Regions from separate parts of the Paenibacillus sp. FSL R7-0313 genome, predicted to be linked through region 2. Evidence: riboswitches for the same ligand, from Rfam matches in the RefSeq annotation. Region 2 holds a riboswitch; the other holds the start of a gene.
What was found. A riboswitch is a leader RNA that binds a small molecule or an ion and turns the genes downstream of it on or off. The one in region 2 is predicted to bind thiamine pyrophosphate.
Positions count from the first base shown of each region.

Region 1: linked by a shared signal. The riboswitch ahead of NSQ38_RS00435 (ECF transporter S component) and the one ahead of thiC (phosphomethylpyrimidine synthase ThiC) in region 2 are both predicted to bind thiamine pyrophosphate.

Region 1 is NZ_CP150219.1:117,589-125,261, reverse strand. It holds gene NSQ38_RS00450 (S-layer homology domain-containing protein) at 1-311, shown strand, start outside; gene NSQ38_RS00445 (pectate lyase) at 652-1,320, shown strand; gene NSQ38_RS00440 (copper amine oxidase N-terminal domain-containing protein) at 1,510-2,463, opposite strand; TPP riboswitch at 2,624-2,734, shown strand; gene NSQ38_RS00435 (ECF transporter S component) at 2,965-3,558, shown strand; gene NSQ38_RS00430 (ABC transporter ATP-binding protein) at 3,559-5,130, shown strand; gene NSQ38_RS00425 (energy-coupling factor transporter transmembrane component T) at 5,105-5,899, shown strand; gene NSQ38_RS00420 (PQQ-binding-like beta-propeller repeat protein) at 6,000-7,673, shown strand, end outside.
Region 2 is NZ_CP150219.1:383,628-391,300, reverse strand. It holds gene NSQ38_RS01540 (lipoate--protein ligase family protein) at 1-447, shown strand, start outside; gene NSQ38_RS01535 (hypothetical protein) at 518-742, shown strand; gene NSQ38_RS01530 (Fe-Mn family superoxide dismutase) at 891-2,171, opposite strand; gene NSQ38_RS01525 (alpha/beta fold hydrolase) at 2,322-3,347, opposite strand; gene NSQ38_RS01520 (IclR family transcriptional regulator) at 3,707-4,450, shown strand; TPP riboswitch at 4,600-4,713, shown strand; gene thiC (phosphomethylpyrimidine synthase ThiC) at 5,132-6,916, shown strand; gene NSQ38_RS01510 (hypothetical protein) at 7,451-7,673, opposite strand, start outside.

The DNA.
Region 1 (7,673 bases), 270 kb from region 2:
CAACAACCATTCGTCATTTACTTCCTGGAACGTATACATTCTATGTTCATCATTTTTCTGGATCAAGCACAATCAAGAAATCTGGTGCCAAAATTGACGTGTTCCGTGGTGCTGTAGCCACTCCAAGTGCAACGTATACTGTCGCAGATGCCAGTGGTAATGAAAGATACTGGGTTGTTCTCAGAATGATCGTTTCTGAAGAAGGTGTGGTTACTTATGAAACAGTAAATCAATTTACTAATGTTGATCCACTCACTTCACTTCAACCATCGGATGAAATTAACGAAGATGAATTGGAAACTCTAGAATAAAGAGAGTACTTAGATTAGTTTTAAATGTATCATGTAGAAACCCTGTCTATAAAAAGACTAAGGGTTTCTTTTTTTTGTCGGAAACTTTTGGTTGCTTAAATAGAGCATATCCGAAGTTGATATCGGTACATAACAAGTAGACATGATACCTCAAAGCATGCTGAAACATCAGGCTCAATGCTGGAAAATACAAACGTGATCTAATGATTATTCTAGTTACCTTCCTTATTTGGTAGGATTAGGTTGTGGGTCGGACAGAGGTGCACCTCTGACGAACTTCCAGGACAAGCTTAGGCTTGTACACTACCAAATAACGAGAGAATAAGGGAGGAATAAAATTATGAAAAAAATATTGACGTTGTTGTTGTCCGCTGGTTTGGTTGCTTCCATATTTGGTGCAGTTCCGGTTGCTGCTGCACCTACAGTTGTTAATTCAACGATTGTTGTTCCAAAGGGCACGACCTATGACGGTCAAGGCAAAACATTTGTAGCCAATCCTTCCACATTGGGTGACGGTTCTCAAGCAGAGGGCCAGAAGCCAGTCTTCCGGCTGGAGGCAGGGGCCACGCTCAAAAATGTAAATATCGGATCACCTGCTGCCGATGGTGTTCACTGTTATGGTAACTGTAATATTTCGAATGTAGTCTGGGAGGACGTAGGCGAGGATGCTCTGACATTGAAGTCGGCTGGAACGGTTAATATTACCGGTGGGGCAGCGTACAAGGCTTATGATAAAGTATTCCAGATGAATGCAGCTGGAACAATTAACATCAAAAATTTCCGTGCAGATGATATTGGCAAACTGGTTCGACAAAATGGTGGAACTTCCTTCGCAGTTAATATGACGCTGGATAACTCCAACATTTCCAATGTGAAAGATTCGATTATGCGTACAGACAGCAGTGTATCTCAAGGGAAAATTACGAATACCCGCTATTCCAAAGTGCCAACCCTGTTTAAGGGATTTGCTTCAGGTAAGACCAGTCAATCCGGCAATACGCAATATTAAACAGGAGATTGAATCGCTGGAGTTGGTACAAGTTTAAGCTCCACGTGTGATTTGAAGTTAAAATATAACGCCAAAAAGAGCGTCCCAAGGTCATTGCCACACTGACTTTGAGGGACGCTTTTTGTAATGCGATGTCATAGTATAGTTCTTATCGTTCTGCTGAGCCATGTATTATAGCGGAGGCTCAAATTATTTTTCTCCCGGAACTTCAACGATGACTTTGCCTTTCTCGGGGGCAACAGAACCGGTATCAATAGAGCCCAATTTGTTCATGATCTCGTAAGAGGTTTCTTCAAGCATGCGAGAGTACTTGAATGATACGAGTGTTTGACCTGCTACGGAAGGACGAGTCCCTGCTTCAGCAACGGCTTTGGTTTTAATAAAGAACAGGTCACCGATGGTTCCAGCACTTTTGCTGATGTTGGCCTGCCATTGTAGTAGGGCACTTCCATTTTTGAGGATATAATAACTGATCAGATCGTTATCCTCAACAACGAAGAAACGATCTTTTTTGCCTTGTTCAAAAATGTATTCAATAGATGAATCCACTGGACCCAAAGGGTTGCGAATGTCCAGACGTGCTTGTCCCAGTTCAGAAAAGCGGGGCAGATGCAGTGCGGCTTCACGCGCCACAGTCAGATCGGAACTGTTATATTCTTTTACAATCGTAGCATCGGTAGTGTAAATGTAGGCTTCCTTGGCCTTCTGGTTCCACTGCACCTTGGCACCAAAAGCTTCACCGATGGCACGGAGCGGAAGCATCGCTTTACCATTCACCAGAATCGGCGCTGAGGATAATGTCGCATTCTGACCGTTTTTCTTCATTGTTTTGCTGTTAGGTGTAAGGACATACTTATCGCTGCCTGTATTAATGCTGATCTCTTTTGTTTTGTTATTGTAACCAAACGTATAGTTGCCGAGGAATTGAAGCTCCGTCAATGCCACGTACGTAATACCCTGCCGTATGACAACATCATATTGAGCTTGAACATTGTTAATATAAGCTGTCGGTTTAGGTTTGGTTGCTGCGGCTTCCGCCACAGTGGATGAGAGTAAGGCAGGTGCCGTGCCTGCGGTGAGTATCGAAGCGGCAAGGACCATTTTCCATGTTTTAAGCTGCCAAACAGAGTTGTAATCTTTCATCACTATCAATCTCCCTTCTAATGTTTAAGACGGACTACATAACCTAAATGTTTCATATTATGGAAAGTGAACCATCCGATGTCCTGTTCCCTGTTACCCCAAATAAAGCTTTTTCTAGGGATTGCCACAAATACCCATCTGATGTACATTAGAAGCAATGAAATAAGTGAACCGGGAGCTCAATGAAGTTGGGCTGAGAGAGTGGCCTTGTGCCGCTGACCGTACATCTGATCTGGGTAATGCCAGCGTAGAGAACATAGATTTGCGATATGTAAGGGTGAATTGTGGGGAATGAACGTGGATGAACATCTGACTCTTTGAACTGTGGTGATGTAGCTGCCAGGGCGGAGGGGTGCTGGTTGATATTCCGTATTTTCGACATCCATCCATTACATCATTGTGAGGATTGTACACTGTACGTAAGGCCTGCCCGGAACCGGGGAGGCTTTTTTCGTTTATTTTGATAACCCTCACAGGGAACAGAGGAAGGACGTAGAGAACATGGCAACAACAGCAGGCAACAAGCGATTGAAACTAACGGATATTCTGGTAACCATCGTGATCGCAGTGGTATTTGGGGTGATTTACAAGATATGGGGACCTACATATGACTTGATGAAACCATTTGGCGTTCATGCGGAGCAGATGATCTACGGCATGTGGTTTATGGCGGGCACGTTTGCTTTTGTTATCATTCGTAAACCAGGCGTGGCTATTCTTGCCGAAGTTGCGGCTTCAACGGTAAGTGCCTTTCTGGGCAGTGAATGGGGCATGTCCACACTTGTGTATGGTTTGTTGCAAGGGTTGGGAGCCGAGATATTCTTCGCCGCATTTTTGTATCGAAAAACCAATCTGTTTGTCACTTGTCTTGCAGCCATAGGAGCTGCAGCGGCTTCGCTTTTGCTGGATTATCAATACGGGTATATTGATTCACTCTCGGCTTGGAATTATACGTTATTTATCGGATTCCGCTTCATCGGAAGCATCTTGATTGCCGGAGTGTTTGCTTATTATCTCGCCAAAGCATTGGAACTGACCGGTGTAACACGCTCCCTCAGACCGGTATCCAAACAGGATTATGAGGCGTTGGATTAGATGAGCGGAGAGGGGAATTCGCAAGCGGTAAGTGTGACAAATCTAAGATGCAAGTTCCCGGGAGAGAAAGCCTTGGTATTTCAAGGCTTGTCTCTTTCTGTGCGTCAAGGAGAGAAAGTGCTGTTGCTTGGCCCGAGTGGCTCCGGTAAATCGACGTTATTGCAAATTCTGAGCGGTCTGATACCACGTTCGGTTGAGATTCCAATGAAATGTGATGATATTCAGGTTCCCGCCAAAGCAGGAGTGGTCTTTCAAGATCCGGATACCCAGTTCTGTATGTCCTTTACGGATGAAGAGATCGCATTTGTGCTGGAAAACCGAAATATTTCGCGTGAAGAGATGGCGGGTATGATTGAATATTATCTGGATCAGGTGGGGTTATCCTTTGAAAAGAATCGTGTATTAATCCAGTCCATGTCTCAGGGGATGAAGCAGCGTCTTGCGATTGCTTCGATGCTTGCCATGGACCCGGAGGTATTGTTTTTGGATGAACCCACTGCACTGCTGGATGATGAGGGTACTTCTCAGGTGTGGGATACCGTTAAACGGATCGCTAGTGATAAAACGATCATCATCGTTGAACACAAAATAAACAAGATTGTGGATATGGTCGACCGCATCATTGTGTTGTCACCTGAAGGAAAGATTGTGGCGGATGGGCCAGCGCAGCAGGTATTCACGGATGAACGAGGCAAGCTGAAGGCTTATGGAATCTGGTATCCAGGCATATGGGAGGAGCAAGAGCTGGCAGCTAAGGAAGAAGAGGGAAGTGCTTTTGGAGAGCTTCAAGTGTGTGTGGATCACGGCATCTCAAACTTGGAAGCACAGCAATCGTCTGGCTTATCCGTTACACCGGGTATATCCCCCATATCTCACGTCTCATCCTTATCACCTGGATCACCCACCTATCAGCCTGCACTGGACTTGAAGCAGTTCACCGGATGGCGTGGGAAAACACCCTTCATTCAGGTCGAGCAGGCCAAAGTATGGTATGGAGACTGGATTGGTATTGTCGGAGCTAATGGAGCTGGAAAGAGTTCATTGTTGTTATCTCTGATGAATATCCTGAAAACAACAGGTCATTATGAGGTTGTAGGCCAGCCTTCTGGCAAAACGGAGCAGCTTGCAGATCAAATCGCGTTTGTATTTCAGAACCCGGAGTTTCAATTTGTGACCAACACCGTCGCGGAAGAAGTGGAATTCTCATTGCTGGGGGGCAGGCTTACAACGGAAGAAAGACTTGTCAGGACTGATCATATGTTGAATCAATTTGGATTAATCGACCTGTCCGAGCGTCATCCCTACCAATTATCGATGGGGCAGAAACGACGCTTGAGCGTTGCCTCTGCACTGGTGAGAGAGCAGCGAATACTGCTGTTGGATGAACCTACTTTTGGACAGGATGCCCGCAATACGTTTGCCATGTTAGCACAACTGGAGCAATTGCGGAGAGAGGGAACAGCTATTGTTATGGTTACCCATGATCGTGAAATTGTAAAAAGATATTGCACCCGAATCTGGACGGTAGATGAGGGGAGGTTAACTGATGCAATTGTCGTTTCCTCACCGTGAAACCTGGCTTCATAACGTCAATCCGGGATTAAAGATGATCATTCTGACGATGATGTTTGTCATCGTTATCCTTATTCACAATCTGAATGTAATGGCCAATGTTGCTGTGGCGATGATGTTATTACTGTGCTGGACAGGTCACCCATGGTATAGATTGATCCTGTACGCGTCCCCATTCATTCTGGTGTTTATCTCCACATCTACAGGTATGATGATGTTTGGTAAGGGAGAGACCACATGGTATAAATGGGGACTGATTCACATAACCGAAGAGAGCTTTTATCGCGGTCTACACTTGGGTTTTCGCTCGCTGAGCATGGCGGCGGCTGGGTTACTCTTTGGTCTTACGACCAAGCCAGTACGGCTGTTTTATTCCCTGATGCAGCAGTGGAAGCTACCTGCAAAATATGCTTATAGTTTTCTGGCCGCGATGCGCATGATCCCAATTCTGCTGGATGAATTCCAGACGCTCCGTTACGCTATTCGCATTCGGGGGACACGGCAACGTGGTTCTCGCTGGAACGTGTATGGTACGCTGAAGCGTTACGCTATTCCGCTGCTGGCACAGAGCATTCGCCGTGCACAGCGAATGGCGGTAGCGATGGAAGCGAAGGGATTCACGGATGGGGCCAGCCGGACGTATTACATTCAGATTGGCTATTCCCGAGCTGATCTGTGGTTTGTATTTTATTATATCCTCACCTTAACAGCTGCTTATTACATCGGGGTTACCTTTCCTTATCATGCTACGATGGTGGATGTAAGGTAATACAGGGAGATAGAGAGAAATATATTGAGGTAACCGGTAACTTTTTCCTGTTTGCAGCGTCTATATGGAAATAACTTCTAATGGATGGGGATGAACGAGAGTGAAGACGGGTCCTGACTGGCAGAGAATGGGGTACAAGTGGATTACCATGACTGGATTATCAGCTGTACTGTTGACGGGATGGATACTCCTGGATTCCAAAATGGTTGTGCTTGGAGGACAAGCTTCGGTTACGACACCGCAAGCCTTGGGGGCAAGCCCTCAAGCTTTATCATCACAGTTAGCCTACAAACAAGGAGATATCATTACACTCATGAATGACATCCCTCTGTTCAAAAACAGGAGGGACGGCAGTGTGGCTGCTGACCAAATGGGAATTGAATATTATACAACAAAAAACGAAAAATATACGTTGGCCTCGGTTCGAGGCGAGTGGATGCAGCTTAAGTCAACCGATCATGGAGACTTCTGGCTGCCGAGTTGGTATGCATTGAAGGAGAGCAGAAGCATGACGGAAACAGCTCCCCAAAGCTTCACGCTCCAATCCGGCAGCAAGCTGTATCTGGCTCCAGACAGTGCTACAACCTGGTCTTTTGAGAAAGCGCTAACGGATAAGGCTGTTATTGTTGCAAAGTGGAAAGGATGGTACGGGGTCTCCATTGCCCCACGAGTCTGGAATAAAGAATCCTCCACGTATCGGCCAGGACTCTTCTGGATCAAGGCACAGGCTATAGAACAGCGGATGAATGTGGCTGATGGCTGGTTTAATCAGGAGGTATCGCTGCCAACTTTGGTTATACGCCATCTGACAGATATTAAGCTGAACAAGGCAACCACCTCCAAACAAGTGGCTGGGTGGTTAGGCGAGCCGGATTGGAAAGAGAGTTCTAGCAATCTAAATTTCACGGGTTATTCAATGAGTATTGGGCAGACCTGGAGATATGAGCGGGAAGATGCGCAATTCCTGGTCACGTTCAACAAGAATGGCAGACTGGTCAGAACACGCTGGAATTTAGCACAGGATAATCGAAATACTGTCGTTTCCGATTGGAACATCAGTCGGGCGGATGAATATGGGTTCACGACAAAAATCTATGGCACAACGCTGCCGACGACAATACCTTGGAAACCGGTATGGACGAACCAGGGAGATATTAACTACACTTTTTTACAAGCAGCCACGGATGATGTACTCCTGATGAAAGGCGATGACGGTGGATTTAGCGGAGGTTACTACGAAGGTTCCATATATGCTCTTGACCGACATTCGGGCCAGAAATTATGGGGGATTAATGGGGGCTTTGGAAGACAGCAGGCAGAGGTGGATGCAGAGCGTAAATACGTTACAATCTACACCGATTATGACCCTGATAAGAAAAAATACGTGGATCGTATTCGTCATCTGAACTTGAAGAACGGAAAGGTCACGTGGACGTACACCCCTAGGCAAAATTTTAGACTTAATGGTATCACCGCTGCTAAGAACGTTGTGGTTGTGGATAACCCGGTTGTTGAGAGCTCAAGCAACAGTTGGTTAACGGTTCTGGACAGTGCAAACGGAAAAACATTGTGGACGCGAAAACTGGCTACGGGTTATGAATTATTGAACAAGAGTGCAGATGACCCCTATGTGTTGTATTGGGAAAAGAATAAGCTGGTTGCAGTCGATCCGCAATCAGGGCGAACCGTATGGAGCTTAAAGGGCAAACGATCCACCATAGAACAATTTTGGAATGATCCATATACTGGTGGAATTGAACGTCTTGATCCCTTT
Region 2 (7,673 bases):
ATGGCTTCGATTATTGCCGAGTCGCTAACGCCGTGGTCGAATCAGGCGCAAACTGGTGAGGTTCAGGGTGCTTTTTGCCCGGGAGATTATGATGTCAGTGTAGGTGGCCTAAAATTCTGTGGTATTGCCCAGCGCAGGCAGGCAAAGGCGTATATTATTACTGCTTTTATCATCGTGGAAGGTCAGGGAGATCAACTGGCAGCGGACGTTCGACAATTCTATCAGCATGCAGCAGGTGGGGCGAGTGAAGGATATCCTGATGTTCAGCCCGGCACGATGGCAAGTCTGAAAGAATTGGCAGGTGTACCTTCAGCTGCGGCATATACTGCTGCTTTGGTTCGAACACTGCGCGATCGCTATCCACAGGCGGAGACCAGCAGGGTGCTTAGCGTTGGCTCTGAAGAAGTACGCCTGACAGCTGAGCAGATGAAGCTGCGCTACGATTAACACTTTTTACTAGGGCTTGGAATTGGTTAATAGAGATGATATGATGTGATTTCGGAAGGAGAGTGTTAGGATGGACACATTGAGATATACGTATTTATATGAGGTTGTATCAACAGGCGAAAAATCCGAGTTTAGCCAAATGGCAACAAGCAAGGAAGAGGCTGCTGCACTGATCGTTGCACGTATAGCCGATCTGGAGTTTACAGATGAGTCTGATATCAAGCTGGGCGATCTGATCTCCATTAGCAAACAGGTTGGCGACAACTATGTGGCGTGCGAGGGCTGTGCTTCTTAAGTGAACATTTAGAAATAGGAAGTCTCTCAAAATACAAGCAAGTCTCTTTTTACAGGAGGCTTGCTTTTTTGTATACACCCAAAAGAGATATCTTTCAGTCATTCGGCTGGAGATATCTCTTTTTTCTCTAATCCATCTAACCCCAAGCTTAATAAGGCGGCCACAACAACTTGCGTGCTGTTTCGTAACGCTCGGCAACAGCGGGCCAGTAGACAACATTCCACCAATCCTCGATATACTTTTTGCGTTCGTTTTGATGTTTCAGATAGTAGGCATGTTCCCACACATCCAGTGGCAGGAGCGGTACGATATCGGACTGGGACAGGTTCTGGTGTTTTTCCGCCTGCAAAATCTCCAAACGATGTGCTCTCGGGCTCCAGACAAGCATCGCCCAGCCACTGCCTTCCACCTTGTTCGCGGCTTCTGTGAATTGATTCTTAAACGCTTCATAACTCCCGAAATCTCGCTTGATCTGCTCTGCAAGCATGCCGGAAGGTTTGCCGCCGCCAGCAGGATTCATAATCGTCCAGAAAATCGTATGCAGGTAGTGGCCTGCCCCGTTGAAGGCGAGTTCACGTTCCCAATGTTTGATGAGTTCAAAGTTATTCTTTTTTCGCGATTCCGCCAGCTTTTTCTCTGCTACATTTAGTCCGTCCACATAAGATTGATGGTGTTTGTCATGATGGATACGCATCGTCAGCTCATCAATATGTGGCTCCAGCGCATTGTACGCATAGGGGAGAGGCGGCAGTGTGTGTCCTCCGATGGGAACCGGCTTCTCTTTTACGGGAGGTGCTGTAGAGCTTGGTGTGGCTTGTGTTGTTCCGGTAGAAGGCGGTTGAATGGTTGCGGATTGGATCTGAGCTGAAGCGGCAGGTGCATTTACATTTCCCTCTGGAGAAGTTGGAGCTTCTGAAGCTTGGCGATGGATGCTTCCTGACTCTGACGTATGCAACGCATTTTCCAGAAAAAGTGACGGCTCCGAATCCGTTTCGCGCAAGATGCCAGGTTGGCCAAGCGTATCCAATACGCCCAGAAAATATTCCGATTCGCGGATAAAATGCAGAATGAGTACTTTGGCAAGCGGAACAGCTTGCACAGCAGCACTTTGTTCCAGAAGAACATACAGCTGTCTGATGAACTCTCTCGATTGCTGCCGAGCTGCCAACACAAGTTGATCGATACAACGAACCATGTAGGGAGCAGGTGGGTGGGTTGCGGGCAATAGTTGTTTTAAAAGCTGATTGGCTACTCGCTCACTGTTTGCAAAGGTAGCCTCCCATTCCTCCAGTAGCTTGACGTATGGGGGCTCCAGATCAGGAACCAGGGCACGAATGACGAGTGTATGTTCTTTCTCCTGCTCTTTCCAGAAACGGATTTCCTCCAATGTCCGCAGAGGCAGTAGGTGACCATATCCATACCAGTTCATCTATGTTGAACCTCCTTCAGATGAAATTCATTACATGCAGACCATCTGTTCATGCGTCCCAAGAGTATATTCCGCGAGCTTGTTGTCCTATGATTGCAAAAAAAAAGAGCCCCTGAGGGCTCTGGAAAAAATTCGATGATTGAAATTTGGTTATTCTCCACTATTCGTGTTTTGCACATCGTCACTGCTTGTCTTCGTTACATGACTCAGGAAAGTTGAGACACGGCGCAGATATTCTTTCGGATGCTCCCGGAAAATAAGTTCATGATGCGCGTCCTGTACAATCCATACATCCGAATACGGATTAGTCTGGTTGGCGGCGAGCTGCTCCGCAATTGGATAAGGCGCCTTCTCGTCCTCTGTACCATGGATGAAGAAAATCGGGAACGGATAATCTTCCTTTTTCACTTCCTGATACGGGATCTGTTGCAATCCGGTACCATTCAGAACAGGGAACAACAGATTCATGATCTCGAGTGTGGGCTGACGCGGGAGATCGATCTGGTTATGAATGTTGTGGTACAGCGTATCCGGCTCAAGCAGGAACGTACTGTCCAGAATCATTGCATCCACTTCCTGTGTAATCAGCCCAGTCTGAAGCGCTGTACCGGCACCCATCGAGAAGCCCCAGACAACCAGTTCCTGCGCACCACGTTGCTTGGCGAACTGGATCGCACCGAGCAATTGCTGTGACTCAGCTTTGCCACCTGTGGCTACAGCTTTGTTCACCTGTGAGGCGAAGCCATAATCGAACATGACCACGTTGAACCCAAGTTGATGGGCATAGTGTGCCAGGTCATACATGGGTACCCATGTTTCTTCACGATTGGCACCATAGCCGTGACTGAAAATAATCGTTTTGCTTGCAGCATTGTCAGCAGGTATATACCATCCCTGCATCGTCCGGCTGCCATCTGCTGCCGGGAACGTGATGTCTTCATACTTCATGTTCTTGGCCTGCATTGGATTGGAGAAGACCGGTGCTACAGTAGGATTGGATAATACCCATGCGATATAACCATGCAGTGCGATAAAACAAAACAGTAGAAAAAATACAACGGAGAGCAGCAACGCTACGATAATATGTTTGAACCGAATCAGCCTCGGTGATAGGGAAGAGGGCAGATCGGACACTTTTGTATGCAGCGGGGCTTCGCTCTGGGATGTTGGATACATGAATGCCCCTCCTTTGAAGTTCAGTTGAAGATAACAACGACATGAAAAGAGAATTGCGTTTATTTCAGAGCCTGCTTCAGAGCGATATCTTAATGTAATATATCTTTATCGTATGTTCCAGTATAGTCAAAGTCAATTGATTGAGGGCATTTGTTACGCAATTGTTATATAGTTCTTAAGATATATGGGTAACATTACCTTAGTGTGTAAATTACAGGGGATTAAGTCTTATAAAAAGGAAAAATTTACAGGTTAGCCTATTTTGATTTTGGCTCTTTTTGGTTTACAGATGAGACCGTTTCTCATATAATTTATGTAACCAAGTTTCATGTGATGAAACATGAGGAGGGCATTATGCCATGGAAGATCGCAAGTTAACCGTCCGGGCTGTGGAACGGGCGCTGGATATATTATTATGTTTTACCACACGCAGTGATCTGGGACTCACCGAAATTGCCAGCCAGATCGGCTTGCACAAAAGTACAGTGCACCGTTTGATGGCTACGCTGGAGGATCGAGGGTTCGTGATCCGTGATGCAGCAACAGAGAAGTACCGACTTGGCATCCGAATCTGGGAGCTGTCAGCTCATATGTCCCGCAGTGATGATCCCGCTATTCTGCTGCTGCCTGCGATGGAGCGACTGAGAGATCGATTGGGAGAGACCGTGAGTCTGTACCTGCGTGATGGGAGTGAACGGATACGGATTCAGGCTGTGCAAAGTGATCAGGCGATTCGCCGAGTCGCCCCCGTTGGTGTTAGACTCCCGCTGTCTGTGGGCGCTTCCAGCAAAGTTTTGATGGCGTTTGCCACGGACGAGGATCGTGAAGAACTGATGAACGGCCCGGAATGGCCGGTGTTTATTGATCCCGCGGTGTATTTAGCGCAAATGGGAGATATCCGGGATAACGGATATGCGACGAGTTATGAGGAACGTGAGCCGGGAGCTGCCGCGGTATCTGTACCGATTATGGATCGCAGAGGCAATATTGCAGCTGCGCTCTCGGTCTCAGGGCCTGTCAGCCGACTCTCGCAGGAGACATTGCATGAATACGCACCTGTGTTGAAGGATGCTGCTACGCAGATGGGGCTCATGTTATCCTGATGTTGAGGTGAGGTTTTTTCTCCAATTGAGTTAGTGTTCTGGAATATAAAGGTTGTTTTTATGTTCCGGTTGCGCTACTCTGTAATGGACGGCCCAACGGAGCCAGCTTCATTGAATATGAACGGCGGCTTATGTAAGCCGCAACTTACTAACGTTACTGGGGGAGTCCGAATTGTCCGGACTGAGACGGAATCGCATGAGATTCCGGACCCTTTGCACCTGATCTGGATCATACCAGCGTAGGGAAGTAATCGGCGATATGACCTCAACCACCTCATGATGTGACCCTTGTAGTCTCCGTTAAGGAGCTGATTGAAGGTGCATTATTGGTGATGGACATAAAAGTCGGTTCCTTCGGGGACCGGCTTTTTTATATACAGGGAACGGGCGATATAGCGCGGATTTTATGGGCTTCTTTTTCGATAACCTGCGGAAGTGGGCTTGGATGAGGAGGGAAGTCTTATAGATCGATGATCTGTGGCAGCCTCCGTCTGTTGTGAACTGTACATAAATAATGTCTCCTCTGGTCTGGTGTAGGATCGCTCTTTCTTCTCTGTGCTCTGGATGATTTGGGACAGGTGCGTAAGTGAGCTGATGACGATACCAATGAAACCAAGTGAACGAACACTGAGGAGGAGACAAGCGAACATGAGTACAGGAAACCAAACGGGACAACAAGCGATGGAACAGGAACATAACGGTCAGCAGGTGGGAAAAGAAACAGGAGCGGCCGGACGGGTTCAGCCTTTTCCGGGCAGCCGCAAAGTCTACATTCAGGGCTCACGGCCGGACATTGCTGTACCGGAGCGTGAGATAGCCCTTCATGACACGAATACTCCCCAAGGGGTGGAGCATAACGAACCGCTGCGTGTCTACGATACGAGCGGCCCGATGACCGATCCCGCATTTCATGCGGATATCCGTGCAGGTCTGCCAGCCCTGCGCACCCGATGGATCACAGAGCGCGGCGATGTTGAAGCTTATCAGGGCCGTACGGTTAAACCGGAGGATAACGGACTGAAGCACGGAGGGAAGAGAGCGGGAGCCGAAGAGTACCCTGGATTACGTGGCAGACCGCTGCGGGCACAGCCAGGACGCTGTGTGACCCAGATGCACTACGCGAGGCAAGGAGTCATTACGGCAGAGATGGAGTTTGCCGCCATTCGTGAAGGCGTGGAACCGGAATTTGTGAGGCAGGAGCTGGCGAGTGGACGGGCCATTCTGCCATCCAACATCAATCACCCGGAGAGTGAGCCGATGTTGATCGGTCGTCATTTTCACGTGAAGATCAATGCCAACATAGGTAACTCTGCCGTATCTTCCTCCATTGAGGAAGAGGTCGAGAAGATGACCTGGGCGGTACGATGGGGATCGGATACGGTGATGGATCTGTCCACAGGCAAAAACATTCATACCACCCGGGAATGGATCATCCGTAATTCACCTGTGCCGATTGGTACGGTGCCGCTGTATCAGGCGCTGGAGAAGGTGAATGGCGAAGCGGAAGCGCTGACCTGGGAGTTGTACCGTGACACACTCATAGAGCAGGCAGAGCAGGGCGTGGACTACTTTACGATTCATGCAGGTGTACTGCTGCGTTATATCCCGATGACGGCCAAGCGGATGACAGGCATTGTGTCCCGCGGCGGGTCCATTATGGCAGCATGGTGTCTGGCGCATCATCAGGAGAATTTTTTGTACACCCATTTTGAAGAAATCTGCGAGATTATGAAAAGGTATGATGTGGCGTTTTCGCTGGGAGATGGACTTCGTCCAGGCAGTATCTACGATGCGAATGATGAAGCACAGATGGCGGAACTGGCTACGCTCGGTGAACTGACGCAGATCGCATGGAAGCATGATGTGCAGGTGATGATCGAAGGCCCGGGGCATGTGCCGATGCACAAGATCAAAGAGAATGTGGACTTGCAGATGGAGATATGCCAAGAGGCACCGTTCTATACGCTGGGGCCGCTGACGACCGACATTGCCCCGGGTTACGATCACATCACCTCCGCCATTGGTGCGGCCATGATTGGCTGGTTCGGCACGTCCATGCTCTGTTATGTTACGCCAAAAGAACATTTGGGCCTGCCCAACAAGGATGATGTGCGGGAAGGGGTTATCGCCTACAAGATCGCAGCTCATGCCGCCGATCTAGCGAAAGGCCATCCGCGTGCTCAACGCCGCGATGATGCATTGTCCAAGGCACGCTTCGAGTTCCGCTGGAGGGACCAGTTCAACCTGTCGCTAGACCCTGAACGTGCGCTGTCCTACCATGATGAGACGCTGCCAGCAGAAGGGGCTAAGGAAGCTCATTTTTGCTCCATGTGCGGTCCGAAGTTCTGTAGCATGCGCATTACGCAGGACATTCGTACCTTTGCGGCGGACAAAGGATTGTCCGAGAATGAGGCTGTAGCAGCGGGCATGCAGGAAAAGGCCGAGGAATATCGGACACGTTCCTAGGAGCGGGTACAGCGCAAGCTGGGCAGTCTGACATCGTTTGTAGGTGAGAATACTGCTATTATGTCGTCTGCTTCATCTTACTGATCAGCTTCCTGATACTTTTTATCAGCATTATGGTTGATTGTCTAGCAGATGTTTAATAAAATGAATGTAAGTAAACACCAATAAGAGTAGCCAGGCCAATGGCTACTCCTGCACAGCATTTGCGGTGGGTATTCCTCCGAGTGCAGCAAGTTCAGATGAAGTGACCCGTCAGGCCGTCAACCTGTGGCGGGTCACTTCTTTTTACGATCGATGTATGTCAGGAGCGCAATAATTAACATCGCGAACACGATTACGTCGTTAAAAGAGAAGTTCATAGGATCACCTCCCACTGGAGGCAAGCCTATTTCCCACCACAAATTGGCTGTACAAAGTGATTATACCATTTGAAATGCTCTTGTTCGAGAGCATTTTTATTTTGCAAAAGGAAGCAATATAGTAGTTTTCACATGATTTTAGCGATTGTAATATTTCACTCCAAACCCGCTACTACTATCGAGCCAGGCCCAAATTCTTCTCCAAATACGCGGCAAGCAATGCCAGCGGACTATGGATCTGAATACCACCATTCGTTGTAACCTGTGCAGCAGCGGGAGCCATAGACAGTTGGGCTGCCACTACCGTTTTACCCGGATACTGCTCAGCAATCTGCTGTAAGCCTTCTCGTACCGCTTCGAGATACCCTTGCTGATCTCCACGCATAATCAACTCAAAT